2 regions of the Caulobacter sp. FV2ps19 genome follow, and region 2 is predicted to be linked to the other one. Evidence: riboswitches for the same ligand, from Rfam matches in the RefSeq annotation. Region 2 holds a riboswitch; the other holds the start of a gene.
The links. Region 2 has a riboswitch for glycine ahead of ACW18B_RS12305 (TonB-dependent receptor). Riboswitches for the same ligand answer to the same signal wherever they lie in the genome.
Positions count from the first base shown of each region.

Region 1: it holds a riboswitch for glycine, as region 2 does, so the genes downstream of both, gcvT (glycine cleavage system aminomethyltransferase GcvT) here and ACW18B_RS12305 (TonB-dependent receptor) in region 2, are expected to answer to the same signal.

Region 1 is NZ_CM178729.1:1,074,445-1,089,403, reverse strand. Features, by position in the region: gene ACW18B_RS05200 (arginine--tRNA ligase) at 1-780, shown strand, start outside; gene ACW18B_RS05195 (methyl-accepting chemotaxis protein) at 828-2,627, opposite strand; glycine riboswitch at 2,810-2,901, shown strand; gene gcvT (glycine cleavage system aminomethyltransferase GcvT) at 3,088-4,200, shown strand; gene gcvH (glycine cleavage system protein GcvH) at 4,219-4,584, shown strand; gene gcvPA (aminomethyl-transferring glycine dehydrogenase subunit GcvPA) at 4,599-5,945, shown strand; gene gcvPB (aminomethyl-transferring glycine dehydrogenase subunit GcvPB) at 5,942-7,519, shown strand; gene ACW18B_RS05170 (hypothetical protein) at 7,652-8,059, shown strand; gene ACW18B_RS05165 (hypothetical protein) at 8,056-8,502, shown strand; gene ACW18B_RS05160 (F0F1 ATP synthase subunit B) at 8,540-9,049, opposite strand; gene ACW18B_RS05155 (F0F1 ATP synthase subunit B family protein) at 9,062-9,598, opposite strand; gene ACW18B_RS05150 (F0F1 ATP synthase subunit C) at 9,624-9,848, opposite strand; gene ACW18B_RS05145 (F0F1 ATP synthase subunit A) at 9,898-10,677, opposite strand; gene ACW18B_RS05140 (AtpZ/AtpI family protein) at 10,703-11,086, opposite strand; gene ACW18B_RS05135 (DUF6481 family protein) at 11,471-11,854, shown strand; gene ACW18B_RS05130 (TSUP family transporter) at 11,955-12,752, shown strand; gene smc (chromosome segregation protein SMC) at 12,756-14,959, opposite strand, start outside.
Region 2 is NZ_CM178729.1:2,603,014-2,617,972, reverse strand. Features, by position in the region: gene ACW18B_RS12340 (cryptochrome/photolyase family protein) at 1-532, shown strand, start outside; gene ACW18B_RS12335 (class I SAM-dependent methyltransferase) at 579-1,814, shown strand; gene ACW18B_RS12330 (hypothetical protein) at 1,932-2,216, shown strand; gene ACW18B_RS12325 (cysteine synthase A) at 2,315-3,325, shown strand; gene sseA (3-mercaptopyruvate sulfurtransferase) at 3,427-4,284, shown strand; gene metC (cystathionine beta-lyase) at 4,310-5,467, shown strand; gene ACW18B_RS12310 (DUF1697 domain-containing protein) at 5,552-6,130, shown strand; glycine riboswitch at 6,333-6,421, shown strand; gene ACW18B_RS12305 (TonB-dependent receptor) at 6,831-9,212, shown strand; gene ACW18B_RS12300 (dipeptidase) at 9,270-10,490, shown strand; gene ACW18B_RS12295 (hypothetical protein) at 11,493-11,795, shown strand; gene ACW18B_RS12290 (PfkB family carbohydrate kinase) at 11,792-12,898, opposite strand; gene ACW18B_RS12285 (bifunctional 4-hydroxy-2-oxoglutarate aldolase/2-dehydro-3-deoxy-phosphogluconate aldolase) at 12,899-13,573, opposite strand; gene ppc (phosphoenolpyruvate carboxylase) at 14,082-14,959, opposite strand, start outside.

The sequences.
Region 1 (14,959 bases), 1.5 Mb from region 2:
CTGGCGACGATCCTGGATCGCCGCAGTTCGTTCGACCCGCACCTGATCCTCTACTGCGTCGACCAGCGTCAGGCCGACCACTTCGAAACGGTGTTCCGCGCCGCCTATCTGGCTGGCTATGCCGAGCCGGGCACGCTGGAGCATATCGGCTTTGGCACCATGAACGGCAGCGACGGCAAGCCGTTCAAGACCCGCGCCGGCGGCGTCTTGAAGTTGCACGACCTGATCGAGATGGCCCGCGAAAAGGCCCGCGAGCGCCTGCGCGAAGCCGGCCTCGGCGCCGAACTGTCGGAAGAGGCCTTCGAGGACACCGCCCACAAGGTGGGGATCGCGGCCCTGAAGTTCGCCGATCTGCAAAACTTCCGCGGCACGTCCTATGTCTTCGACCTGGATCGCTTCACCAGCTTCGAGGGCAAGACAGGCCCGTACCTGCTTTACCAGTCGGTGCGGATCAAGAGCGTGCTGCGCCGTGCGGCCGAGGCGGGCGCGACGGCTGGCCGGATCATCATCGGCGAGCCGGCCGAGCGGGATCTGGCCATGCTGCTGGACGCCTTCGAAGGCGCGCTGTCGGAAGCCTATGACAAGAAGGCGCCCAACTTCGTGGCTGAGCACGCCTACAAGCTGGCCCAGACCTTCTCGAAGTTCTACGCGGCCTGTCCGATCATGAGCGCCGAGGACGAGACCACACGCGCCTCGCGCCTCAACCTGGCCCAGACCACCCTGCGTCAGCTGGAGCAGGCGCTGGAGTTGCTCGGCATCGAGGCGCCCGAACGGATGTAGCTTTCAAACGGGACGGACGCCGCGTTGTCCGTCCCTGTGTCGCCGGCCTATGCCGCCCTGGCGGCGGTCTTCTTGCTCCCGACGGTAAAGCGCTTGAGCAGCACGCCCAGCTCGCCCGCCTCCCGCGTCAGGCTGTGGCTGGCGGCGGTGGTCTCCTCGACCATGGCCGCGTTCTGCTGGGTGACCTGATCCATCTGGCCGACGGCCGTATTGACCTCGGCCAGGCCGGTCGCCTGTTGACGGGCGGCGGAGGCGATCGTGCTGACCAGGCCTTCGATCCTGGCGAACTGTTCGACGACGCCGGCCAGTTCCTCGCCCACCCGCACCACCAGCCCCACGCCGCTCTGAACACTGTCCGAGGCCTCGGTGACCAGGGTCTTGATCTCCTTGGCGGCGTCGGCCGAGCGCTGGGCCAGGGCCCGGACTTCCTGGGCGACGACCGCAAAGCCGCGCCCCGCATCGCCAGCCCGCGCCGCTTCGACCCCGGCATTCAGGGCCAGGAGGTTGGTCTGGAAGGCGATCTCGTCGATCACCGTGATGATCTGGCCAATCTTCTGGGATGAGGCGTCAATGCGCTCCATGGCCGTCATGGCCTCGGTGGCGACGGCGCTGGACTGGCCGACCATGGAGCGGCTGACCGCGGCGGCTTTCTGGGCTTCCGTGGCGTTCTCCGCCGTCTGACGAATGGTCGAGGTGACTTCACCGAGCGCGGCCGCCGTTTCTTCAAGGCTGGCGGCCTGTTGTTCGGTGCGGCGCGCCAGATCATCGGAGGCCGACGAGATCTCGCGTGAGCCGCCATCGACCGCGCCGGTGCTGGCGATCACCTGGCTGATGGCCTGTTCGAGCGTTTCCATTGAACTGTTGAAGTCCTGGCGCAAACGCTCGAAATCCTCCGGGAAGGATTGCGAGATCCGCTGGGAGAGATCGCCGGCCGCCAGCCGGCGCAGGCCCTCGCCCAGGCTGTCGACCACGTTTTGACGCAGGCGGCGTTCCTCGTTTCGAGCGTCCTCGGCGCTTTTGGCGCGCGCCTGCACTTCCTGTTCGTTGTGAGCCTTGGTGGCGGCCTGCCGCTCCAGAGAGGCCAAACGGAACGCCGCAACCGATCGGGCCATGTCGCCAACCTCGTCGGAGCGCTCCTGCAGCGGCACCTCATGGGTGAAGTCGCCCGCCGCCAGTCGGCCCATATAGGCTGAGACCTTGGCCAGCGGCGACACCACGAAACTGCGCAAGGCGCCGGTTCCCGCCACCACGACCGTCAACATCAGCAATGTGGCCAAGGCCAGCAGAACGAAGACGATCCGGGTGGTGCGCTCGGCTTCTCGCACCGAGTCGTTGGCGGCCTGGTTGGCCAACACGGTCAGACGGTCGATAATCTTGCGATGACGGGCATAGATCGGCTCAAGCGCGGCGATGGTGGTATTGATCGCGATGATGTCGCCGGCCTGCAGCGCCGGAGCATAGTCCTTGTCCACGAGGGCCCAGAATGCGTCGCCCTCAATCATCGACTGTTCAAGGGTCTCGCGGGTCCCGGTCGGCAGAGCATAGGTTTTCCAGTAGGCTCGCCGGTCGTCATACTGATGGTGGAGGGCCTTCAGGCTCGCGAGCGTCGCTTCGGCCTCCCCAGTGTCTTCGGCGCCGTGGTGGACGATCAGCATGGACTCGACCAGATAGAGCGGCGGCGGAAGGATGTCCGCCAGCAGCTCGTAGGCATGGGTTTGCTTCTGGGACAGCGGGCCGCCGACCCGCAGTTCCATCAGGGAGAACACGGCGGCGCCCGTGACCAGGATGAAGCCCAGCAGTAGCGCGCCGGCGAAGAGATTGAGGGCGTCGCGAATTCGGAGGGTCATGGTGGGTTCCGGCGTGATGACCTCCACAGTTCAGCTTGGGATGGTTAATGCGCTGGAAACCTCAGCTGCGGCCTTGTGCCTCAGGCGAGAGCTGTGGATCAAATACCCGTTTTGAGTGTTGCGGCGCTGAAGGCAGTTTCGCCCCGCGCTTGACTCCTGAGGACCCCTCCCGCATTGAGCCGATGACCCACGCGGGAGACATCGGGATTCGCGTCCCGAGGCCGAAGGCGCAACCGCCCCGGAAACGCTCAGGCAAAAGGACCGCGCGGGTTTAGGAACGCTGGAAAGAGGCAATCTGCCCTCCTTTAGAACAGGGAGTGGGATTGCCCGCCGAAGGAGCAAGGCTGTCCCCTTTTCACTTTGAAGGGCGGCCGGAATCTCTCAGGTCTAAGGGACAGCGGGGGCGCGATCGTCTGGCGGAAGCCGGACCAGCAGCGCCGTCCCGTTTTGGAGTCCCCGCGTGTCCGACCAAGATCTCAAGAAGACGCCCCTGTTCGACGCGCATGTCGCCGCCGGCGCGCGCATGGTCCCGTTCGCGGGCTATTCCATGCCGGTGCAGTACAAGGACGGGGTGCTCAAGGAGCACCTCTGGACCCGCGAGCACGCCGGCCTGTTCGACGTTTCGCACATGGGCCAGGCCCGGCTGCGCGGCGACAATCCCGCCAGGAGCTTCGAAAAGCTGGTCTCGGCCGACTATCAGGGCCTCAAGCCGGGCAAGCAGCGCTATGCCGTTCTGCTGAACGCCGAAGGCGGCGTGATCGATGACCTGATGACCGCGCGTCCCGACGACGACGGTCTGTTCATCGTGGTCAACGGCGCCTGCAAGGACAACGACTACGCGATCATCGCCGAAGCCCTGAAGGGCGAAGCGACCGTCGAGCGCCTGGAAGACCGCGCGCTGCTGGCGCTGCAAGGGCCCGAGGCCGCCGCCGTGCTGGCCGCCCACGTTCCAGAGGTCGCGAGCATGGTGTTCATGGACACCAGGGCGCTGACCGCCTTTGGCGTCGACGCCATCATCTCCCGCTCGGGCTACACCGGCGAGGACGGCTACGAGATCTCCGTGCCCGCCGCTGACGCGACCCGCATCTGGAACACCCTGCTAGCCGACGCGCGCGTGAAGGCCATCGGCCTGGGCGCTCGCGACAGCCTGCGCCTGGAAGCGGGTCTGCCGCTGTACGGCCACGACATGGACGAGACCGTCTCGCCGATCGAGGCCGGCATGAACTTCGCCATCGGCAAGAGCCGTCGCGAGGCCGGCGACTATCGCGGCGTCGATCGCATCACCCGGGAACTGGCCGGCGACCTCAAGCGCGTGCGGGTCAACCTGCGCATCCTGGAAGGCGCGCCAGCCCGTGAAGGGGCGGAAATCGCTGACGAGACCGGCGCCGTGATCGGCGTGGTCACCAGCGGCGGCTTTGGCCCCAGTGTCGGCGGCGCGATCGCCATCGGCTTCGCCCCGCTGCCCTTTTCCGCGCTCGGGACCAAGCTGAAGGTCATCGTTCGCGGCAAGCCGCAGTCGGCCGAGGTCGTGGCCTCGCCGTTCGTTCCCAATCGCTACGTGCGCAAGATCTAGATCAAAAAGGGCCCTGACATGTATTTCACCAAGGATCACGAGTGGGTTGTCGTTGACGGCGACGTCGCCACGGTCGGCATCACCGCCTATGCCGCCGAGCAACTGGGCGATGTGGTGTTCGTCGAGGTTCCCGAGGTCGGCAAGACCGTCAAACAGGGCGACGCCCTGGCCGTGGTCGAAAGCGTCAAGGCCGCCTCCGACGTCTACGCCCCGGTGTCGGGTGAGGTCGTGGAGGCCAACACCGCCCTGGGCGACGCGCCTGACACGGTCAATGCCGCCCCCGAAGCCGGCGGCTGGTTCAGCAAGATCAAGCTGTCGAACCCGTCGGAGGTCGAAGCCCTGATGGATCGCGACGCCTACGAAACCTTCCTCGGCACGCTTTAGGTCCGGACAAGATCATGCGCTACCTTCCCCTTACACCCGAAGATCGCGCCGAGATGCTGGGCGTCATCGGCGTGGACTCGATCGACGCGCTGTTCGTCGACGTACCCGCCTCCGCCCAGCGTTCCGGAACCGTCGACTTGCCGCTGCATACCGGCGAGTTGGAAGTCGAGCGCGAGATGGCCGCCCTGGCCAAACGCAATCGGGCGGCGGGGGATGGTCCGTTCTTCTGCGGCGCGGGGGCCTATCGCCACCATGTGCCGGCCTCGGTCGACCACATCATCCAGCGGTCGGAATTCCTGACCAGCTACACGCCCTATCAGCCGGAAATCGCCCAGGGCACGCTTCAGGTGCTGTTCGAGTTCCAGACCCAGGTCGCGGCCCTGACCGGCATGGAAGTGGCCAACGCCTCGCTCTATGACGGCTCCACCGCCGCCGCCGAGGCGGTGATGATGGCCACCCGCATCACCCGCCGCAACAAGGCGGTGATGTCGGGCGGCGTCCACCCGCACTATGTCGAGACGGTCGAGACCCTCGCCCATGCGGCCGGCGTCGCCACCGAGCGTCTGGCCGTCGCCATCGACGCCGAGGACGCGGTGATCGCCGCCATCGACGCCGACACCGCCTGCGTCGTCGTCCAGACCCCCAACGTGTTCGGCACGGCCACCGACGTCAGCAAGATCGCCGCCGCCGCCCAGGCCGCCGGAGCCCTGCTGATCGTGGTGACGACCGAGGTGGTGTCGCTGGGTCTGTTGAAGTCGCCCGGCGAAATGGGCGCGGACATCGTCGTGGCCGAGGGCCAGTCGATCGGCAACGGCCTGAATTTCGGCGGACCCTATGTCGGCCTGTTCGCCTGCAAGGAAAAATACATCCGCCAGGCGCCGGGTCGCCTGTGCGGCGAGACTGTCGACGCCGACGGCCGTCGCGGCTTTGTCCTGACCCTGTCCACCCGCGAGCAGCACATCCGCCGCGACAAGGCCACGTCGAACATCTGCACCAACAGCGGCCTGTGCGCCCTGGCCTTCAGCATCCACATGAGCCTGCTGGGCGAGGTGGGCCTGCGTCAGCTGGCGGCGATCAACCACCAGAAGGCCCGCGCCTTGCGCGACGCCCTCGCCGCCGTGCCGGGGGTCGAGATCCTCACCCACCGCTTCTTTAACGAGTTCGCCATCCGCGTGCCCGGCGACGCCGCCGAGATCGTCGAGACCCTGGCCGCCAACGGCGTCATCGCCGGCGTGCCGTTCTCGCGCCTCGACGCCAAGGCCGGTCTCGACGACGTCCTGCTGGTCGCCGCCACCGAGACGACGCTCGATATCGACATCACCTTCTTTTCCAAGGTCCTGGCCAAGGTCATCGCCCAATGAGCATGAATAGCGTTGGACGGCCGACCCGTCCCGAAGCCGTCAATGACGCGGTCGACGCGCACGCCACCCTGACCGGAGCCCGCGGCCTGCTGCAGGACGAAGCGCTGATCTTCGAACGGGATGGCTGGAACAAGACCGGCGTCGATCTGCCCGAAGCCTCGCCCCCCGCCGACGATCTGTCGGGCCTGTTGCGCGCCGCGCCGATCGGCCTGCCGGGTCTCTCCGAGCCCGAGGCCGTCCGTCACTATGTGCGTCTGTCCCAGAAGAACCACGCCATCGACCTGGCGCTGTATCCGCTGGGCTCGTGCACGATGAAGCACAACCCGCGCCTTAACGAGAAGATGGCGCGCCTGCCGGGCTTTTCCGACATCCACCCGCTGCAGCCGCAGTCGACGGTGCAGGGCGCCTTGCAACTGATGGACCGTCTGGCGCACTGGCTGAAGACCCTGACCGGCATGCCGGCTGTCGCCCTGACGCCGAAGGCCGGCGCCCACGGCGAGATGTGCGGCATGCTGGCCATCCGCGCCGCCCATGAAGCCAACGGCCAAGGTCATCGCAAGACTGTCCTGGCGCCGACCAGCGCCCACGGCACCAACCCGGCCACGGCGGCCTTTGTCGGCTATACCGTGGTCGAGATCGCCCAGACCGAGGACGGACGTGTCGACCTGGCCGACCTGGAGTCCAAGCTGGGCGACCACGTGGCCGCCATCATGGTCACCAATCCCAACACCTGCGGCCTGTTCGAGCGCGACGTGGTCGAGATCGCGCGTCTGACCCACGCGGCCGGGGCCTATTTCTACTGCGACGGCGCCAACTTCAACGCCATCGTCGGCCGGGTGCGCCCGGGCGACCTGGGCGTCGACGCCATGCACATCAACCTGCACAAGACCTTTTCGACGCCCCACGGCGGTGGTGGTCCGGGCGCGGGTCCGGTGGTGCTCAGCGAGGCTCTGGCGGCCTTCGCGCCCACCCCGTGGCTCGTGCATGGCGACGACGGCTTCGCCCTGGTCGAGCACGCCGGCGAAGAGGGCGCTGAAACCGCCTTCGGCCGCATGAGCGCCTTCCATGGTCAGATGGGCATGTTTGTCCGCGCCTATGCCTACATGCTCAGCCACGGCGCTGACGGCCTGCGCCAGGTGGCCGAGGACGCCGTCCTCAACGCCAACTATCTGAAGGCTCGTCTGTCGGACGTGATGAGCCCGGCCTTCCCGGACGGGCCGTGCATGCACGAGGCCCTGTTCGACGACAGCTGGCTGGAAGGCACGGGCGTGACGACGCTCGACTTCGCCAAGGCGATGATCGACGAGGGCTTCCACCCGATGACCATGTATTTCCCGCTGGTCGTGCACGGCGCGATGCTGATCGAGCCGACCGAGACCGAGTCCAAGCAGGAGCTGGACCGCTTCGTGGTTGCGCTCCGCGCTCTGGCCGGCGCCGCGAAAGCAGGAGACGCCCAACGCTTCAAGGGCGCGCCGTTCCACGCGCCGATGCGGCGTCTCGACGAGACCCTGGCGGCCCGCAAGCCCCGGTTGAGGTGGAAACCTGTGGCTGAAGCGCCACTCGCCGCCGAATAGCAGGTCTGTATTTCAAGACGCGTCGAAAGGGCGCCTTTACGGCGCCCTTATCGATCCACATATCAGGCTCGCGCGCCGGGCTGACTGGATTTTCCAGGGAGCAAAAGGATCGCGAAGTCCGTTAGCTCCTTCATGAACGTTTCAGTCGCCCTCGCCATGCCCCGCGCCCGCTTTTCACCGGCTGATGATCTCGCGCGCGCGATTGTTGCGCGGGTCCTGCGCATCTCCTTGGTGACGCTTGGCCTGCTGCTGATTCTGGGCGGCGCGTTGATTGCGCCGTTGCCCGGTCCCCTGGGCCTTCCCCTGACGGTGGTCGGGCTGATGCTGGTGCTGCGCAACTCGTTCAAGGCCCGCAAGCAGTTCGTGCGCTTCCAGCACGCCCACCCCAAGCTGATCTTTCCGCTCCGCCGCCTGCTGCGGCGTGAGCCCGAGGTCGTGCTGGTGGCCTGGCAGCAGGCGCTACGGATCGAGCGTCTGGTCGTGCCGCGTCGCTGGCGGGTCGCCGTGCGCCTGCGCAAGTCCTTCAAGCGTCGTCGTTGAACCCGATCACCACATCGATCGATATTCGGCAGAAGGTTCGTCGTCGTGCACGACTGGCCTTGCTTCTGCGCGAGTCTGCGGCGCGGGCCTACCGTATCGCGGCAATTACCGTCGGCAGCCTGATCATCATCGCCGGCGCGATCCTGACGCCCCTGCCGGGCCACCTGGGCCTGCCGCTGCTGGTCATCGGGCTGATGGTCGTGCTGCGCTACTCGATCCAGGCGCGAAAGCAGTTCATCCGCTGGCAGAGGCGTCACCCCAAGCTGGTGTTCCCGATCCGCCGACTGATGCGACGCGAGCCCGAGGTGCTGCTGGTCTTCTGGCAGCAACTGCTGCGGACCGAGAAGATGGTTCTGCGCAAGGCGCACTGGCGGGTTCTGAAGCGGGGCCGAAAGCACGCCCGCCGAGCCTGGAGCCAAAGAAAAAGGGCGCGAACCGCTTAGGTTCGCGCCCTTGATCATTTCACCCGCGTGATAGCCGCTATTGCAGCTTCGCGCCCATCTGGCCGATGGCGGCGTCGATCAGCGGATCGCTTTTCAGACCCGCCAGACGCGCGGAGAACACCGCCTCGGCGGCCTGGGCTGCGAGGTCCACAGCCGCCGCCTTGACGTCGGCTGTGGCCTGGGCTTCGGCCTGGGCGATCTTGCGTTCGGCCATTTCGGCGCGGCGCTTGATCTGCTCCTCGAGCTTGACCTTGGCTTCCTCGGCGAGACGCTTGGCGTCAGCCTTGGCGGCTTCGATCATGCCGACGGCCTGACGTTCGGCGTCCTCACGTTGGGCCTTCACGTCCGCGAGCAGGGCCTGGGCCTCTTCCCGCAGTTGCTGGGCTTCATCGAGTTCGGCCTTGATCTTGGCGGCATGCGCGTCGAGGGCCGAGAACAGGGCGCCGGGCAGGACCTTGAGCACGACCAGCAGGCCGATGAACAGGACCAGAGCGACCAGAACCCAGAACTCGGGGTTGGCGAGGCTGAACAGGGACTCGTGTTCCATCGTCGTCTCTCCTTAGGCCAGAGCCGCTTTGAGCTCGGCGGCCGTGGCCGCCTTGCCCGTCAGCTTTTCGACGATGGCGCCGGCCGTATCCGAAGCCACGGCGGAGACATGGCTCATGGCCTTGTCGCGCGCAGCCTGGATATCGGCCTCAGCGGCGGCCAGCTTTTCAGCCAGAACCGCTTCTTCCTTCGCCTGACGCTCGGCGGCCAGGGCCGAAGCCTTGGCCTTCGCGTCAGCCGCGGTCTTCTGGGCCGAGGCGCGAGCCTCGGCGACCTCGGCCGCAGCCGCGCGGGCCTGGACCTCGGCTTCGTCCTTCAGACGACGGGCGTCGGCGATGTCGCCGGCGATCTTGGCGCCGCGGGTCTCGATGGCGCCGCTGACCCGGGGCAGCAGCCCCTTGGACAGCACCGCATAGAGAACGGCGAAGATGAGCAGCAGCCAAACAATCTGGCCGCCCCAGTGCTCGAACTGCAGTTGCGGAAGTCCGCCGCTGCTGTGAGCCTCGGGCGCGCCAGTCGTTTCGACCGTGCCGTGGGGTTCCGTCGCCATGGGCGAAGTCGCCTTTAGCTAGGGATTAGGAGAAGAGGATCAGGAAGGCGATGACCAGGGCGAAGATGCCCAGGGCTTCGGTCAGCGCCATGCCGAGGAACAGCATCGGGCGTTCTTGAGCAGCGGCGGTCGGGTTCCGCAGGGCGCCTTGGAAATAGTTGCCGAACATGATGCCCAGGCCGATGCCCGCGCCGACCATGCCGAGCATGGCCAGACCGGCGCCGATGTACTTTGCTGCAGCAGCGTCCATGATTGAGACTCCTTGGAAGGGGATTTGGTTTGAAAAGATGAAGCGGTGATCAGTGGCTGTCGAGGTGCACGACGTCATTCAGATAGACGCAGGTGAGCACCGCGAACACGAAGGCCTGCAGGAAGGCCACCATGAACTCTAGGGCCGTCAGGGCGACGACGGAGAAAAGCGACAGCAGGCTGACCAGCCAGAAGGCCGGAGACATCGCCAGCAGGATCGCCACGAAGGTCGCGAAGATCTTCAGCACGACGTGGCCGCCCAGCATGTTGCCGAACAGACGCAGGGCCAGGGTGACCGGGCGGATCAGGAACGAGATGATCTCGATCGGCACCAGCAGGAAATACAGCGGCCACGGCACGCCCGACGGGGCGAACAGCTTGAAGAACTTGAGGCCGTTCTTGGCGAAGCCGACGGCGACGACGGTCAGGATGACCAGCATGCCCAGGGTCAGGGTGACGGCCAGCTGCGAGGTGGCGGTGAAGCCCAGGAAGTTGCCGGTCCAGCCAAACAGCATCCCCTGCAGGTTCAAGAACAGCACGAAGGCGAACAGGGTGAAGACGAACGGCAGATACTTCTTGCCGTCGTGGCCGATGATCGACTCGGTCAGGCCGTTGACTAGGCCGTAGAGCATCTCGCCCACGGTCTGCAGGCGGCCGGGAATCACGGCGGCCTTGGCCGAGGCGGCGGCGTAGAACACGATGATCAGCGTCGCGGCCAGCAACATGGCGGCGATCGAATTGGTGATCGTCATGTCGATATAGCCGAGGCCGGGCACGGTGAAGCCCATGGCGGGCAGACCAGCGACCTTTTGGATCAGGAACTGGTGCATCGGGTCGATCGGCGTGGCCAAGGCCCTAGTCTCTCTTCTGCTTGGGGGCGGTAGACCCGCCTCCCGTGTCTTCGCCGGCGCTCTCCTGTTGGGGAGAAGTCGTCGACGCCTGCGCGCTCAGTTTTGTCGCCTTGCGGACGACGGAGAATATCGAGCCCCCCATGCCGATCAGCAGACCGCCAACCATGCCCCAGGGCGCCGTGTGGGCGTAGTGGTCGAGCAGCCAGCCAAAGCCGAGCCCCACCAGAACACCGCCTATCAAATCCGCCAGAAGACGATAGCCGTCCTGAGACGATTTCTCGTGCTCCGCGCGCACCGGCTGTTCCGCCGCCTTCTTGGCCTCGAACGCGTCGAGCCGAGCGTCGAGGCTGTGTAGAGCCTTGTCGTTCGGTTCGTCGGCCTTGGGCATGGGAGCGGTCAGGTCCGAAAACGCCTGCGGCCACCCCCGAAAAGAGGCGGAATTCCGGCCGGCTTGATCGCGGCGGAACCTATAGGGCTCGTTGCGGTGCGTCAAGCTGGCCAAGGCCTGTTGCAAGCAGCTGTATAATAAGGCGTTTTTGGCTCGCCGGCGGCATGACGGGCAAAACCTTGCGGCGACGCTTCCCGCGTTGCGGTCTGGCGAAAGAAACGCGCGCCGGCGTTGACGCAGGGGGAGCTGGAAACAGGAGCGGGGCCGACGGACGGAAAAATCGCCGCAGACAGGCGCTTCCAGGCGACGCGTACAGGAAGACGCATTGCCTTTTTCGCTTTTTTGGGGTTTTAGAGCCGCGTCTTTCCCTTAGCCAGAAGATTCATGTCGCATCTGAAGAACACCGGATTCTCCGATCGTATCTCCGCCGCCGCCGAAGCCAAGAAGGCTATGCTGGCGAAACTGAAGCCCAAGCCCACCGTCACGGATCCCGATTTCGACAAGCGCGAAGAGCTTCGCGCCGCCGAACTGGAAGCCGTGCGCGCCGCTCGCGCCGAAGCCCGCGAACTCGTTCGCCTCGAGCAGCTGGCCAAGCAGGAGCTGATCCTGGCCGCCAAGCGCGCCGAGCGTAAGGAACGCAAGTCCGACGCCGCCGCCGAGCAGAAGATGCGCAAGGAAGAGAAGGCCGCCCAGCGCGAGCAGCTTCGCTCCCTCGGCCGCACCAGCAAGAGCGCCCGCGCTCACGAATGGGGCAACCTGATCGGTTGATCCGGCGGGAAGCGGCCTTTCAGGCGCTTCCCTTTCTCCGGGCCTAGACTCGACCGCATGGTCCTGGCTCTCACGAGCCAACCGTGCGGGAGAGCGGCCTGTGAATTTTTTCCAACCAGAACTTCTCGCGACCCTGTTCGGCGTCGCGATGATCGCCGGCGCCTTCGATGCGATCGCCGGGGGCGGCGGTTTGTTGACCGTGCCCGCCCTGCTGCTCGCGGGCCTCAATCCCGTCGTCGCCCTGGGCACCAACAAGCTGCAGGGCGCGATCAGCGCCCTCTCCTCGACCCTGGCCTTCGCGCGGCGCGGGCTGATCGACTGGAAGACCGCCCTGCCGGTCGCCGCCGCCGCGGCCGTGGCGGGCCTGTGCGGCGCGCTCTGCGCCAGTCTGCTGTCGCCCAAGGTGCTGGCGGCCCTGGTTCCCCTGCTGCTGATCCTGATCGCGCTCTATTTCGGCTTTTCGCGGGCCCTGAAGGTCGAGGACGCCCTGCCGCGCGCGCCGATGTGGGTGGTGATCGCCTTCGTGATCCCGATCGTCGGCTTCTATGACGGGATCTTCGGTCCCGGCGCCGGCGCGTTCTACATGGTCGCCATCGTCACCCTGTTGGGCTACGGCGCGCTGAAGGCCACCGCCCACACCAAGCTCGCCAACGCCGCCAGCAATCTGGGCAGTCTGAGCCTGTTCGTTCTGAAGGGCGCGGTCGTCTGGCCGATCGGCCTGGCCATGGCGGCCGGGGCCTTCATCGGCGCCCAGATCGGCTCGCGCCTGGCCATGCGATTTGGCCCAAAACTGATCCGGCCGTTGCTGGTGACGATTTCCTGCGCCATGGCGATCAAGCTGCTGGCCGACCCTGCCAATCCGCTTCGGCACGCGGTCGCGGGATTGCTCGGCGGCTGACGCTTACTGCGCCGCTACGAGTTGCTCGGCGGTCGACAGATCCACGCTGACCAACTGGCTGACGCCGCGTTCGCCCATGGTGACGCCGAACAGGCGGTCCATCCGGCTCATGGTCACCGGATTGTGGGTGATGGCGATGAAGCGGGTCTGGGTGCGGCGGCGCATCTCGTCGAGCATGTTGCAATAGCGGTCGACATTGGCGTCATCCAGCGGCGCGTCGACCTCGTCGAGCACGCAGATCGGGGCCGGATTGGCCAGGAACACGCCGAAGATCAGGGCGCTGGCGGTCAGGGCCTGCTCGCCGCCGCTCATCAGGCTCATGCTCGCCATGCGCTTGCCGGGCGGACAGGCATAGATCTCAAGCCCCGCCTCCAGCGGATCGTCGTTCTCGACCAGCCGCAACTCGGCCTGGCCGCCGCCAAACAGCGCCTGAAACAGCGTCTGGAAATGGCCGTTGATCACCTCGAAGGCGGCCAAAAGGCGCTCGCGGCCCTCGGCGTTCAACTCTTCGATCCCGGCCCGCAGCTTGCCGACGGCGCCCGACAGATCGGCGCGCTCGGTATGCATGGTCTCCAGCCGGGCGGCATATTCCTGGGCCTCTTCCTCGGCCCGCAGATTGACCGGGCCGATGGCGTCGCGCTCGCGCTCGAGCGCGAACAGGTGGGCTTCCACGCCAGCGGCGTCCTTGGGGATCGCCACCGCCTCTCCGGCCACGTGGCGGCCCAGCGCCTCGGGCTCCATCCGGACCGATTCGCGGATATTGCCGGCGATCTCGGCGAAACGGTCGCGGGCGCCGTCCAGGTGGGCCAGCAAGGCGGCGCGGCGTTCACGGGCCTCGCCGGCCGCCTGGTCGGCGGCGCGGGCCGCGCGGTCGGCGGTCAGGCGCGCGGTCTCGGCCGCCTCCAGCGCGTCGCTGGCCCGGGCCCGGCGGGCGTCGGCGGCGCCGAACTCGTCGACGAGGACCAGCAGCTTTTCCTGCAGAAGGGCCGGCGCCTCACGGGCCGCCTCCAGGGCCTGCGCGGCCTTGACGCGGTCGGCGTCCAGAGAGCCGGCCCGCTTGCCGGCGGCCTCGGCGCGACGGGCCCAATCGCCGCGATCGCGTTCCAGGGTTTCCAGCCGTCTTTGCCGACCGGCGCGCTCACGGGTTTCGACATCGAGGGCGGCGCGGGCGGACGCAGCGGCTTCGCGCGCCGCCGCAGCCGTTTGCCGGGCCTGGGTCAGTTGCGGCGCCAGATCGGCCGCCCCGGCGGCGCCGTCATGCTCGGTGCGCACCACGGTCAGGGCGGCCTCGGCCTCGGCGTGTTCGGCCTGGAAGCGGGCGATGGTCTCGTCCAGGGACTGGGCGCGAGCGGCCCGTAGAGCGGCCTGACGTTCGAACTGGGCCACGGCGTCGCGGGCGCCCGCCATCAGACGTTCGGCGTCCTGCGGTCCACGGCGCCTGTCGCGCAGAGTGTCCTCGGCGGCTTTCAAGCGATCGGCGGCCGTTTTCAGGGCCGCTGCCGTGGCTTCGGCGCGGGGGGCCTGCAGGTCGATCTCGAGCTCGACCTCGGCCAGGCGCGTGCGCTGCTCCAGACGCACAGCGGCGGGCTTGGGCGCGTCGGCGCGGGCGACAAAGCCGTCCCAGCGCCACAGGTCGCCTTCCCTGGAGACCAGCCGCATGCCCGGCGTCAGGCTCTTTTGCAGACGGTCGCCATCGGCGCGTTCGACGACGGCGGTCAGGGCGAGGCGCGCGGCCAGCTCCGGCGGGGCCTTGACCAGCGGGGCCAGGGCCTGTGCGCCCTCGGGCCAGGCCGGCGACGTCGCCTCGGCACCGCCCCAATAGGAGGGCGCGCGCGAATCCAGGGCCGCGTCGAGGTCATCGCCCAGGGCGGCGGCCAGGGCCGCGCCATAGCCCTTGTCGGGCGACACCGCGTCCAGCGCCGGCGCATGGCCGCTCTTGGAGCGCGGGGCGGTCAGTTGGGCCAGGCCGCGCGCCTCGGTGCGCAAGCGGCCCAGCTGATCTTCCAGACTGCGGGCCAGCTGCCGGGCCATGGCTTCCTGCTCGCCGGCCTGGCCGCGCTCGATCTCGGCGGCGTCCAGGGCGGCGCGGGCGGCGGTTAGGGCGGCTTCAGCGTTGGTCAGGCGCTGGCGGGCGTCGGCGGCGGCTGGATCGGTCTCAGGACCCAGCGCTCCACGCTCGGCCCTGGCCTGGTCCAGGGCGCGCAGGG
Region 2 (14,959 bases):
CCGCGCCGAGTTCGACGCCTTCCCCTGGAACCGCGACGATGCAGCCTTCAAGGCCTGGTCCAAAGGCCAGACCGGCTATCCGATCGTCGACGCCGGGATGCGCGAGCTGTGGTCAACCGGCTATATGCACAACCGGGTGCGAATGATCGTCGCCTCGTTCCTGATCAAGCACCTACTGATCGACTGGCGGCTGGGCGAAGCCTGGTTCTGGAACACCCTGGTCGATGCGGACCTCGCCAGCAATGTCGGCAACTGGCAGTGGACAGCCGGCAGCGGCGCCGACGCCGCGCCCTATTTCCGGATCTTCAACCCGATCAGCCAGGGCGAGAAGTTCGACCCCCGGGGCGTCTATGTCCGCCGCTGGGTTCCGGAACTGACCAGCATGCCGGACGCTTTTATCCACAAGCCGTGGATGGCGCCGGCGCATCTCTCCATAGGGGCCCGGCGTACCTATGGCCGACCGATCGTGGATCACAGTCAGGCGCGATCGCGCGCCCTGGCGGCCTATCAGAGCCTGAAAGCCGGCGGATAGGGATTTACGGGGACGGTCTCAAGAGCGTTAATGCCCAGGAGCCCGCATGCGGACCGCCATGACCTATTCGGACACAGCGCTCTGGAATGACCCCGATCTGCGAAGCGCGCCCGGCGCCTTCCGGACGGCCCTGCGCGTTGCGGCCGAGAACTGGGCGGTGGGTTCGCTGGCGTTCATCCTGCCGTCGGGCAAGAGGTTCGAGATCACCGGCAAGGCTCCAGGTCCAAACGCCGTGATCCAGGTTCGCGACTATCGCTTCGTGCGCCGCGCCCTGGCGTCGGGCGACATCGGCTTCGCCGAGGGCTTCATGGCCAGCGAATGGGACACGCCCGACCTGTCGACGGTGCTTGAGGCCTTCTCGCTGAACTTCGACCGCCTGCATGGCCTGGTTCAGGGCAATGTGGTGATGCGCGCCATCAACGCGCTCTATCACCTGGTCCATCGTAACGACCGCAAGGGCTCGAAGCGCAACATCCACGCCCATTACGACCTGGGCAACGCCTTCTATTCGCGGTGGCTGGACCCCAGCATGACCTATTCCTCGGCGGTCTATGAGCAGCCGGGTCAGCCGCTCAGAGAGGCCCAGACCGCCAAGTACGCCGCCCTGGCCAAGACCCTCGACCTGAAACCCGATCACCACGTGCTGGAAATCGGCTGCGGCTGGGGCGGTTTCGCCGAGTTCGCCGCCAAGGAGATCGGCGCGCGGGTGACGGCCGTCACCATCTCCCCGTCGCAGCATGAGTTCGCCCGCAAGCGGCTGTTCGAGCTGGGCCTGGCCGACAAGGCCGACATCCAGCTGATCGACTATCGCGACATCCAAGGCCGCTTTGACCGCGTCGCCTCCATCGAGATGTTCGAGGCCGTAGGCGAGGAATACTGGCCTACCTATTTTGGCAAGATCCACGAGGTGCTGACCCCGGGCGGCCGGGCGGGCCTGCAGATCATCACCATCCGCGACGAGCTGTTCGAGCACTACCGGACCCAGACCGACTTCATCCAGCGCTACATCTTCCCGGGCGGCATGCTGCCCAGCGAGACCCGCCTGAAGGCCGAGACCACGCGGGCCGGCCTGGAATGGCGCGACGTCCGCCGCTTTGGCCAGAACTATGCCGACACCCTGGCCGAATGGGCCCACCGGTTCGAAGGCGCCTGGGAGGAGATCACCAAGCTGGGCTTCGACGAGCGGTTCCGGCGGCTGTGGCGGTTCTATCTCAGCTATTGCGAAGCCGGCTTCCGCACCGAGCGGACCAATGTGATCCAGCTGGGGCTGAGCAAGGCCTGAAGGCGTCGAGCTGACTGTCGAAACCCCCATGGGGCGCGAAACAGGCTCCGAAACTTCCCCTTCGCGTCATGACGTCGTTGTGCCTAGATCGTCAAAACACAGCGAGGTCGCACCCCGATGAACCTCTACACCATGGTCCTGGATTTCCACGGCGGCACCTACATCACCCAGTTCGACGCCGCCACGCCGGTCGATGCGGTCACCGCCTGGTGCGGCGAGCTGCAGGACGAGCAACTGCTGGGCGAGGTGTCGATCGACCTCGCCGAGGGGATCATGATCGACGCCGTCGAGAACCAGCTGGTCGAGGTCGAGGGCCTGCACCACGTCTGGTGCGCCGCCACCACGGCCGGCGGCCCCCTGGCTCTGCTGAACGTCATCGAGACCCGGGTCGGCGCGCTCTAGACGCCGCCATCAGGAAAACTGGGCTTGCCTCCGGTCGTCGCGACACGATCTAGGATGAGCGTCCCTCACGAACCCTCGAGCCAGACCGATCCGTGCCCATGACCGTCAAATCCAGCGTCGCCCCCAGTGTTCTGGACGCTATCGGCAACACCCCCTTGATCCGCCTGCACCGCGCCAGCGCGGCGACCGGCTGCGAGATCCTGGGCAAGGCCGAGTTCATGAACCCCGGCCAGTCGGTCAAGGACCGCGCCGCCCTGGGCATCATCCGCGACGCCGAGGCCAGGGGCTTGCTGAGGCCCGGCGGCCGGATCGTCGAGGGCACGGCGGGCAATACCGGAATCGGCCTGGCCCTGGTCGCCTCGGCCCTGGGCTACAAGACCACGATCGTCATCCCCCGCACCCAGAGCCAGGAAAAGAAGGACGCCATCAAGCTGTTCGGCGCGCAACTGGTCGAGGTCGACGCCGTCCCCTATTCCAACCCCGACAACTATGTCCGCTATTCCGGCCGCCTGGCCGAAGAGCTGGCCAAGACCGAGCCCAACGGCGTCATCTGGGCCAACCAGTTCGACAATGTCGCCAACCGCGAGGCGCACTACGCCACCACCGGCCCCGAAATCTTCGACCAGACGGGTGGCAAGGTCGACGGCTTCATCTGCGCGATCGGTTCGGGCGGCACCCTGGCCGGCGTCGCCGCCGCCCTGCGCGAACGCAAGCCATCGGTGAAGATCGGCCTGGCCGACCCGCACGGCGCCGCCCTCTACAGCTGGTACAAGGACGGCGAACTGAAGTCGGAAGGAACCTCGATCAGCGAGGGCATCGGCCAGGGCCGGATCACCGCCAATCTCGAAGGCCTGGTGGTGGATCACCCGTTCCGGATCAGCGACGAGGAGATGCTCGGCGTGGTCTTCGATCTGATCGAGCACGAGGGCCTGTGCCTGGGCGGCTCGTCGGGGATCAATGTGGCCGGCGCGATGCACATGGCCCGGGCCATGGGTCCGGGGCACACCATCGTGACCATCCTGTGCGACCCCGGCGCGCGCTATCAGAGCAAGCTGTTCAATCCCGCCTTCCTGGCCGAGAAGGGCCTGCCGACGCCGGGCTGGATGTAGGGGGGCGCTTAAGGGGTCGTGATCCCTTGCTCCCCGCCGCTGATCCCGTAATCCTGCCCGACCTTCCAACAGGGGCGAGTCAGACCCCGAAAGGCGCCGCCATGACCTCCTCCCCCAGCGATCCGCTCGTCTCCACCGCCTGGCTGCGCGACCATCTCGAGGCGCCGGACGTGCGCATCGTCGACGCCTCATGGTTCATGCCGGGCACGCCGCGCGATCCGAAGGAAGAGTTCCTTCTGGTCCACATCCCCGGTGCGGTATTTTTCGACATCGACGAGATCTCCGACGAGACCTCCAGCTTGCCGCACATGCTGCCCAGCCCGATCAAGTTCGCCTCGCGGGTGCGCAAGCTGGGCCTGGGCGATGGCGCGCGCATCGTGGTCTATGACAGCACCGGCATCCTGCCCGCCGCCCGGGTGTGGTGGACCTTCCGGGCCATGGGCCACGAGGACGTCGTCGTTCTGGACGGCGGCCTGCCCAAGTGGATCGCCGAGGGCCTGCCCGTCGAGGACGGCCCCGCCTTGCCGCAGGAGCGCCACTTCACCCCGCGCTTTCAGGCCGACATCATCCGCTCGGCCGCCCAGATGAAGCGCAATCTCGACACCGGCCGCGAGCAGGTGATCGACGCCCGCCCCGCCGGCCGCTTCACCGGCGAGGTTCCAGAGCCCCGCGCCGGCCTGCGCGGCGGCCACATCCCCGGCTCGCGCAACATCCCGCTGGCCGACATGCTGGCCCCGGACGGCACGATGCTGAGCGCCGAAAAGCTGGCGGGTGTCTTCTCTGCGGCCGGCGTCGACATCGCCAAGCCCATCGCCACCACCTGCGGCTCGGGCATCACCGCCGCGGTCGTCGCCCTGGCCCTGGCGCGGCTGGGTTATCCGCGCGCGGCGGTCTATGACGGCTCGTGGACCGAATGGGGCGGCCTGGACGATGTTCCGGTCGCCACCGGCCCCGCCTGAACCGTCCAGAGACCCCGAGCGCCCCATGGATAGAGAAACCCGCCTGATCCGCACGGGCGCGTCTTCGGCGCCCTCGCCCAGGACCGTCAATCCGCCGATCCAGCGCGGCTCGACCGTGCTGATGGCCAATGCCGCCGATCTGTATGACGACAGCCTGATCAGCTACGGCATCACCGGCCTGTCCACCCCCGCCGCGCTGCAGACGGCCCTGGCCGAGCTGGAGGGCGCGGCCAATGTCACCCTCTATCCGTCTGGCCTGGCGGCCATCACCGGGGCCCTGCTGGCGGTGCTGAAGGCCGGCGACGAGATCCTGGTCGTCGACAGCGCCTACAAGCCCACCCGGCGGTTCTGCGACCAGGTTCTGGGCCGGTTTGGCGTCACCACCACCTATTACGACCCGGCCCTGTCGCCTCAGGCCCTGATGGCCCTGACCACACCGAAAACCCGGTTGATCGTGCTGGAAGCCCCCGGCTCCCTGACCTTCGAGATGCAGGACATCCCCGCCCTGGCCGCCGCCGCCAACGCCCGGGGCGTTCTCACCCTGATCGACAACACCTGGGCGGCGGGCTTCTATTTCAAGCCGCTGGACCATGGCGTGACGCTCAGCATCCAGGCCCTAACCAAATATGTCGGCGGCCATTCGGACTGTTTCATGGGCAGCGTCGCCACCAAGGACCCTGCCGTCGGCCAGCTGCTGATCGACGCCATGTGGGACCTGGGCTGGTCGGTGTCGTCCGACGACGCCTACACCATGCTGCGCGGCCTGCGCACCATGGCCACCCGCCTGCCGCGCCATCAGGAGAACGGCCTGACGGTCGCCCGCTGGCTGCAACAGCGGCCCGAGGTCTCGCGCGTGCTGCATCCCGCCCTGCCCGGCGATCCCGGCCACGCCCTGTGGACACGCGACTTCACCGGCGCCTGCGGCCTGTTCGGCGTCGTGCTGAAGCCGGCGCGCGAGGCGGCCGTCCACGCCTTCATCGACGCCCTGCGGCTGTTTGGCCTGGGCTTTTCCTGGGGCGGCTATGAGAGCCTGGCCATCCACTGCGACCCGCAACTGAAGAGCCGTTCGATCCCCGTGAAGCTGGAGGGGCCGCTGCTGCGGCTGCATATCGGTCTGGAGAGCCCGGCCGATCTGATCGCCGATCTGGAGCGCGGGTTCGACGCCCTGAACGCGGCGGCTTGAATAGCCCCGACTTGAACAGGGCGGCCTGAAGACTCGGCGGATTTGTGCTCTAAGGCGGCTTCATTCCCCGCGAGACCTGACTCCATGACCACCCACATCGCCCTGCTGCGCGGTATCAGCGTCGGCGGCCAGCAGCCGATCGCGGCCGAGACCTTCACCGCCCTGCTCGGCGAACTGGGCCTGACCAACGCCCGCGCGGTCGGCGGCGCCAACAACCTGGTGTTCGACAGCCCCGAGCGCACCGGCGCCGACCTGCAGAACTTCCTGGAGACCGAGATCCACGCCCGTCTGGGTCTGCGCACCGACATCTATGTCCGCACCGCCCAGGCCTGGGCGGCGATGATCGCCGCCAATCCGTACACGGACTTCGCGCAAAGCGACCCCGGCCTGCTGATGATCCTGTTTCTCAAGGACGCGCCCGACAAGAAGGTCATCGGCGCCCTGCGCACCAAGCTGAGCGAAGGCCAGCAGCTGCGCGTCGAGAGCCGCCAGCTCTATGTCACCTATCCCGACGGCCTGGGCGCCTCGCGGTTTGGCAACAACATCGTCGAAAAGGCGCTCTCGACCCGCATCACCAGCCGCCCCTGGACGCAGATCGCGGCGCTCGGCGAGGCGACCTCTGAAGCGGAGCCCGGCCAGGACGCCGCTGCGCTGGATATCTAGCACCGTAGTCCCCTCGCCCGGCGCGCGCCCGCACAGGAACCGCGACCCGATTCTGAAAGCGTGATGCGCGATAGAGCAAACGCACAGCGCCTGACGCTGCGAAAATCAGCGCAGGTTGCGCTCAAACAGGGCGCCAGACTTCGTCAGACACACCACTGCCGTTGCCCGAATTGACGCAAGGGCTGTAGCGGAACTGACTGTCAGGGCTCTCGCGGGAGAGACCGGGCCTGGCCCGGCGCTGAAGGCGAAACCACCCCGGAAACGCTCAAGCAAAAGGACCGCGACGGCTTCGAAACGCTGGAAAGCAGGGCGCGTCTGCGTGGCCCTCGCCGAAGGAGCAAGGCGGCCTCTCGTCGATCAGACAGGTGCCGCTGAATCTCTCAGGAGCCAAGGACAGCGGGGGTGCGGAAGGCGGGCTGCGATAGCCTGTCGCTACACCTTTTTGGCTACCCATGACCTGAAATCACCACAACGCCGCCCCTACTTTTCAATACTTGGAAGACATGACGCGATTACCCATGCGGTTTTCGCGAACAAGCCATTTACTGATATATTACTTGCAACATTCAATGTTCACAAATCACGCATGAGTGCTTTTATTTTCGCCTGAAACCAGTTTTGTTATCGCCAAGTTGTTTCCATAATTTACGGATTGGGCGAGATGTTTGAATTGTCCTCAATCAAATGATTGGGGATAGTCATGACGAATAGCTACACTGCGCCGGCCTCGCGCCATTTCCGGGCCTTCCTGCTCGCCGCGACAATTCTTGGAGGCGCAGCGCCCGTCCTCGCCCAGGAGGCCGCGCCCTCGACCGAGGTCGAACTGCTGGTCGTCACAGGCAAACGTGTGTCGGAAGCCAGCGTCGCCATCGGCACCGACCAGACGACCGCAACGGTTTCCATTACGCGCGAGGCCCTGCTGTCGGCCCCGGCCGGCGTCACGGGCCTGAAGATGCTGGAGTCGCTGCCGGGCTTCAACGTCCAGGCCAATGACGCCCTGGGCATGTACGAGTTCGGAAACTCTGTCTCGGTGCGGGCCTTCAACTTCCAGCAGATCGGCTTCCTGCTCGACGACATCCCCATGGGGCGCAGTGACCAGTTCGGCGGCAGCCCGATCTATCGCTATGTCGACAACGAGAACCTGCTGCGGGTCACCGCCTCGGCCGGCGCGGGCGACGTGGCCCTGCCCAGCTACGCCTCGCTGGGCCCCATCGTCGACTACTTCACCCAGACCCCCAGCGAGATCGCAGGCGGTTCGGCCAGCTACACGCGCGGCAGCGACGCGCTCAAGCGCACCTTCCTGCGGCTGGAGAGCGGCAAGGTCGGCCCCTTGTCAGGCTATGTCAGCGGCTCGTGGATCAAGGGCGACCTGTGGCGCGGCCCGGGCACGATCGACCGCAAGCACTATGAGGGCAAGTTGCGCTGGGACATGGGCGCGACCACCAGCCTGACGTTCCAGACCGTGCATAACGACTATTACGACTACGACTCCCCCTCCATCACCAAGGCGCAGTACAACGGTTCGGCGGGAGACATTTTCGGCCGCTCGGGCCGTGATTTTGCCTATCTCAGCTATGTGCCGGCGTCGGGCGCGGTGGGCTCGGCGGCCTCGGCGACCTCGCTGCCGATGACCACGGCCGGAGTTGCGTACTCGAACGCCAGTTACAACCAGTACTACAAGTTCGCCGTCAACAAGCGGCAGGACCACCTCTATGGCCTGACGTTCAAGACCGCGATCGGCGAGAACATCAACCTGACCAGCACGGCCTATTATGAGGACAAGAGCGGCTACGGCGTCTCGCCTGAATCCTATTCCACCTCGCTGGCCAGCTATAACGCCGAGCGCCTGATCGTAGCGGGCCTGACCGCGCCCAAGGGCCTCCAGTACGGCCTGTCGGGCATCGACGGCACCCGCAAGGGCGTCACGGCCAAGGGCGAATGGTTCGTCGGCATAAACACCGTCTCGGCCGGGGTCTGGCTGGAGGACGACGACTATCACCGCACCCAGGCCCGCTATAATGTCGAGAACGGCGATCCGGACGGCGCCCCGCTGCTGAACCAGCCCGTCCACCTGCAGCGCAACTACACCTCGACCCGGCAGACCACGCAGTTCTTCCTGAAGGACACCCTGTCGCTGCTGGACGATGACCTGAAGCTGGAACTGGGCTTCAAGACCCTCGACGTCGACTACAAGATCAGCGGCTATCGCAACCCGGCCGACTATATCAACAGCCGTCAGCCGACGATCAAGGCCAACTGGTCCGACAACTTCCTGCCGCAGGTGGGCCTGGTCTATTCGGTCGGCGCGCGCGACCAGATCTTCTCGTCCTACTCCGAGAACATGGCCCTGCCCCGCGGCGCAGACGACGTTCTGTCGGCCGCCAGCCCGACGGTATCGCCGCCCGACGCCGAGACCTCCAAGAACTTTGAACTGGGCTATCGCACCAACCGCCCGACGTTCAACGCCTCGTTCGTGGTCTACAAGACGCAGTTCAAGAACCGTCTGCAGCAGTTCAACACGGTCGTGCCGGGCAGCACGACGGTGGAAAGCTTCTACCAGAACGTCGGGGCCGTCGAAGCCTCGGGCGCGGAGTTCAGCGGCCAGTGGAAGCCCGAAGCGCTGGGCGGCAAGATCTATTTCAACACCAACCTGTCCTACAACAAGGCCGAGTTTCAGGACGACATCCTGAACTATCGCTCCAGCGCCACCGCCACCCCTGTCACCCTGGCGATCAAGGGCAAGAAGCTGCCGGACTTCCCCGAATGGATCTTCCAGGGCGGTGTCACCGTCGAGCCGACCGATGGTCTGGTGTTCAACCTCTCGGGCCGTCTGATCGACGATCGCTTCACCAACTTCATCAACAGCGAGAAGGCGGGCGGCTACATGATCTGGAACGCCTATGTCGATATGGGCGATGGCTTCGGCTTTGGCCCGTTCGAACAGGTCAAGGCGCGGGTCAATCTGGATAACATCTTCGACACCGACTATCTGGGCACGATCGGGACCACGGTGAACACCCTGGCCACCTTCCGGCCCGGGTCGCACCGCACGATCCAGTTCACGCTTTCCGCCGACTTCTAGGTCCACGTTCCGGCCAGCCTTCAAGAGAGGCTGGCCGGACAGCGTTCGAGTATCCGCATGACCAAAACCCTGCTGCTGGCCGCCTCGGTCGCCGCCCTCGCCTTTGCCTCCGCCGGCCACGCCGCCGAAACCGCGGCCTCGGCGCGCAAGATCCACGAGAGCCTGCTGACCCTGGACACCCACCTGGACACCCCGGCCAATTTCGGCCGGCCTGGCTGGGACATCATGGATCGCCACGACGCCGCCAAGGACGGCTCGCAGATCGACTACCCACGCATGGTCGAGGGCGGGCTGGACGGCGGCTTCTTCGCGATCTTCACCCCTCAGGGGCCGCGTACGCCCGAAGCCACCCGCGCCGCCCGGGACAGGGCGCTCATCCGAGGCGTCGAGATCCGCGAGATGGTCGCCAAGCATGGTGACAAGTTCGGCCTGGCCCTGAAGGCCGACGACGCCGCCGCGATCGCCGCCCAGGGCAAGCGCGTCGTCTTCATGAGCATCGAGAACAGCTATCCGATCGACGGCGACGTGACGCTGCTGTCCAGCTTCTACGCCCTGGGCGTGCGGATCAGCGGTCTGGCCCACTTCAAGAACAACGACATGGCCGACAGCTCGACCGACAAGCCCGAGTGGCATGGGCTAAGCCCGCTGGGCCAGCAGTTCGTCGCCGAGGCCAACCGGCTGGGCGTGGTTCTGGACGGCTCGCACTCGTCCGACGACGTGCTGGACCAGCTGATCGCCCTGTCCAAGACCCCAGTCATCCTGACCCATTCCGGCTGCAAGGCGGTGTTCGACCATCCCCGCAATGTCGACGACGCCCGGATCAAGGCCCTGGCCGACAGCGGCGGGGTGATCCAGGTCGACGCCTATTCCAGCTATCTGATCGACACCCCCAAGAACCCCGAGCGCGAAGCCGCCATGGGCGCCCTGATGGCCAAGGTGGGCGCCCGCAACGCGATGAGCGAAGCGCAACGCGCCGCCTTCATGGCCGAACGCAACGCCATCGACGCCCAGTGGCCGGTGACCAAGGCGACGTTCCAGGACTTCATGAACCACCTCAACCACGCCCTGAAGGTGGCCGGCGTCGACCACGTCGGCATCGGCATCGACTTCGACGGCGGCGGCGGCGTCACCGGCCTCAACGACGCCTCCGACTACTGGAAGATCTCCCAAGCCCTGCTGGACGAGGGCTTCACCAAGGCCGACCTCGAGAAGATCTGGAGCGGCAATGTCCTGCGCCTGCTGCGCGCGGCGGAAGCGGCGAAGGCGCCCGCGGCATAAAGCGGCGCTAGCCTCCCACGAGAAAGCCCCCGGTCTCGCGACCGGGGGCCCTGTCTGTTGGGTGATCATTCCGATCATCAAGGCTCTCTGCGAGGCGACGGCGGATGCGAAGCCGGGTGAGGCGGATGAGCTGAAGCCTGGGCGCCCGGAAGCGGACGATTTGAATTTCCGGCCAGGGTGGGAGCAAACATGCCCCCTCTCCCATAGGGAGAGGGCTGGGGTGAGGGGTTACAGTGTCAGACGGCGTGCCGGCACGACGTCCAGCCTCGTAACCCCTCACCCTCCCACCGCTTCGCGGCGGGCCCCTCCCTCTCCCTTTGGAAGAGGGGTTTTCACGTCCGCAAAGGCTCGTGAGCGGCCTATCGCTTCCCTCCAGAAAGCCGACGCTCACATGGCGCGCCCTCGTCCTGCCTCAAGCGCGGCATTTTCCGAAAGCGCGAGCGTTGGGCATATCCTCCCCCTTCCCGCGCCTAACCCCCTGAAATCCCTCGCCCGCCGCCCCACTTATCCTCCCCTCTCCGCACGGCCCTATACTGATCTCACTTCAAGGCGATGGGGAGGGCGCGTGGCCAGCGACCTTCGCGGTCTTGGAGGGCGATCGAGCGGAACGCGCTCGTCGATGCGTCGCGTCGCCTTCGGGGGATGAGGCGCAACTCTGCATTCCTCTGGCGGCGGTCGGCCTTGCAGCACAGAAACGACGTGGAATGTAAGGGGTTGGCGAGGGCGGCAGCGGGCGGAAACGCCCGTGGTCAAGGACCAGGCTTGCTGGCCTGGTCCGCCGTCGGCGGCCTAGACGGCCTGGCGTCAACAGCGCCCAGAGGCCGGACGCCGTCGGATAACGATCGCGCGGAGCGTCTGGTCTGCGTCGAAACGGTATTTTGTCTTCCTTTCCGGGCGCGGCCCGGACGCTCCGCATCCCTCCCCTGCTCCCCAGCGGCGATCCGTCGGGGCGGCGACGTCGCGCCTATCGCCAAGCCCCCTCCAGTATCGAAAGGACCCCCCATGCCCCGCAGCAAGACGCGCCTGCTGATGAACCCCTATCGGCGGCGTCCCGAGGACCATTGGGCGTCCAAAGCATTCAGGGCGCGGGTGCAGCGTCTGGGCTATGCGCTCGAGAAGAAACGACTCGCCGAGGCGGCCACGCGCCAAAGCGCGCCCGGTCTGACGACCAGGGGCGCTCCAGACGCTGTCATCGCGGACGAAGACCCGGAACCGCAGCAAGCGCCGACGCTTACCCAGATCCCGGCTCAGCGCGCCGCCCCCCCGGCTCAGGGCCGGGTTGGGATAACCGTTTTCAACGACTAGCGGATGACCCGCGCGCCCTTGCCCTTCATCACGGCCTCGACCTCTTCCTTGCGCACCATCGAGGTGTCGCCCGGGGTGGTCATGGCCAGGGCGCCGTGGGCCGCGCCGTATTCGACGGCGGCCTGGGGGCCCTTGCCTTCCATGAAGCCGTAGATCAGGCCCGAGGCGAAGCCGTCGCCGCCGCCGACCCGGTCATAGATCTCGAGGTTCTCGCGCATCATCGAGGCGTAGAACTCGCCGCCGGCATAGAGGATCGCCGACCAGTCATTGACCGAGGCGGTCTTGGCGTTCCGCAGGGTGGTGGCGGCGACCTTGAAGTTGGGGAACTCCTTGACCGCCGTCTGGATCATCTTCTTGAAGTTGGCCGGATCGATCGCGCTGATGTGCTCGTCCAGGCCTTCGACTTCAAAGCCCAGGCAGGCGGTGAAGTCTTCTTCATTGCCGATCATCACGTCGACATATTGGGCGATGTGACGGTTGACCTTCTGGGCCCCCGGCTTGCCGCCCTGCGACTTCCACAGGGAAGCGCGATAGTTCAGGTCATAGGAGATGATGGTGCCGTACTTGCGGGCGCATTCGACCGCTTCGATCACGGCTTCGGCGGTGTTGGACGACAGGGCCGCGAAGATGCCGCCGGTGTGGAACCAGCGCACGCCTTCTTCGCCGAACAGCTTCTCCCAGTTCACTTCGCCGGGGCGGATCTGCGAGGCGGCCGAGTGGCCCCGGTCGCTGCAGCCCAAAGCGGGGCGAACGCCGAAGCCCTTTTCGGTGAAGTTCAGGCCCACGCGGGTGTTGCGGCCCAGGCCGTCGAACTCGCGCCAGATCAGGTGCGAAGTGTCGACCCCGCCCTGCATCATCAAGTCCTCGACCAGCCAGCCCAGGTCGTTGACGGGCAGGGCCGTGACGGCCGTCGAGCGCTTGCCCCAGCACTTCTTGAACGCGCGGGCGACATTATATTCGCCGCCGCCTTCCCAGACGTTGAACTGGCGGGCGTTGCGCACCCGGCCAAAGCCGGGGTCGAAGCGCAGCATGACTTCGCCGAACGAGGCGCAGTCCCACATCGTTTCCGAAGCGGGGCGGATCTTGAGGATATTGTCGGTCATTTAGGCCTTCCCACGAACCTTCTTGATCAGATCGACGGTCTCACGGACCTTCTTGGTGATGCCGGCATAGTCGCCGGCGTCGAGCAGTTCCTGGGTGATGAGCTTGGAGCCCATGCCGGCGGCGACGATGCCCGCGCCGAACCACTTCTTGACCGAGGCTTCGTCGGGATCGACGCCCCCGGTCGGCATGATGCGCGTCCAGGGCATCGGGCCCAGCACCGCCTTGACGAAGTCGGGGCCGCCGACCGACGAGCCGGGGAACACCTTGACGATCTCGCAGCCCAGTTCTTCGGCATAGGAGATTTCCGAGGCCGAGCCGCAGCCGGGCGAATACGGGATCTTGCGGCGGTTGCAGACCTTGGCGACGTCGGCGTTGAGGATCGGGCCGACCACGAACTTGGCGCCGTTGGCGATATAGATGCCGGCGGTGGGGGCGTCGACGATCGAGCCCACGCCCATGATCACGCGCGGATCGGCCTCGGCGAAGTGCTTGGTCACTTCGTAAAAGACGTGGCTGGCGAAATCGCCGCGATTGGTGAATTCGATGCAGGGCGCGCCGCCGTCGGCGCAGGCCTGGATCACCTTCTTACAGACCTCGGCGTCGGGGTGATAAAAGACCGGGATCACGCCCTGGTCCATCATAGCGGTCAGAACCGCCATACGATCTTTCACCATCACATAGTCCTCCCAAAGGATCGTTCTTGCGCCAGCCCCTTAATGCGGGACCGTCGCGTGGAAGATTTCGCCGGTATTGGCTCAGGGCGATCGTTTAGACCGCGTTGCGCGCGGACGCCACTGGGTGGCTGCCGCTGCGTCAAACAAAGGCGCGCTTGGCGCGGCCTCGTTTCCTTCCCCAATCCCCTCCCTGTTGCTCGCCCTCGCAAAAGTGAGGGCGCCGAGTCAGACCCGACGCCCCGAAGTTTGCGCAGGAGCGAGCTCAAAGAGCCGCAACGAGACGGTCCGACCAGGTCGATCCGAAACGTGATGATACCGGTGTCAATGCAAGGCACGCTTGCGGCGCCACCGGTGTCATTGCGCAGATAATCAGAAACCGAGGGTTTAGGCAAGCGGCCTGACCATTGGTTTTTGTCGACCTAAGCCTCTGGAATTGAAAGAAAATTCACCGATTGATGAACACCGCTCTCCCCGGCCTTCGCCGGGGAGAGCGGGATGAGCGAAGGTATCAGCCGGTATTCCGAAGGCCCGCCGCGATCCCCGCCACGGTCAGCTGGATCGCCAGGCGAACGGACTCATCGTCATCCCCTGCCCTGCGCCGCGACAGCAGCTCCAGTTGCAGATGGTTCAGCGGATCGACGGAGCGGCCGGCCAGGGCGACGGACTCGGCCAACTCGGGCTGGTTGTCGAGCAGACTGGTCCCGCCGCGGATCGCCAGGGCCAGGCGCTGGGCGGCTTCATGCTCGGCCTTGATGGTCTCGAAGATGCGGTTGGCGTTGGCCGGATCTGGCGACAGGGCCACATAGCGGCCCGCGATGCCCATATGGCTCTGGGCCAGGGCCAGCTCCATGTTCGACAGCAGGGAGGCGAAGAAATCAAAGTCGCCGGCCAGGTCCTGAAGCTGACCGACCGACAGACCCGCGCGCTCAACGCCCGCCGCAAAGCCGAACCAGCCCGGCAGCATGAAGCGCGACTGCGACCAGGAAAACACCCAGGGGATGGCCCGCAGGTCCTCGATCTTGCGGCTGGCGGTGCGCGAAGCCGGGCGGCTGCCGATATTGAGCCCGACGATCTCGCCGATCGGCGTGGCCGACCAGAAGAAGTCCTCAAAGGCCGGATCGTCATAGACCAGGGCCCGAAACCCCTGGAACGAGGCGTCGGCCAGGGCGGTCATGGCGGCCTCGACCTTGGGATCAGGCCGGCTGACCGGACGGTCGCTGGCGATGAGCACGGCGGCGGCCAGGCTGTCGAGATTGCGACGCGCCGTGGGCAGATCGCCGAACCGCCGGGCGATCATCTCGCCCTGCTCGGTCATGCGGATCCGGCCCTGGACGGTACCGGCCGGCTGGGCCAGCACGGCCTCGGAGGCCGGGCCCCCGCCCCGTC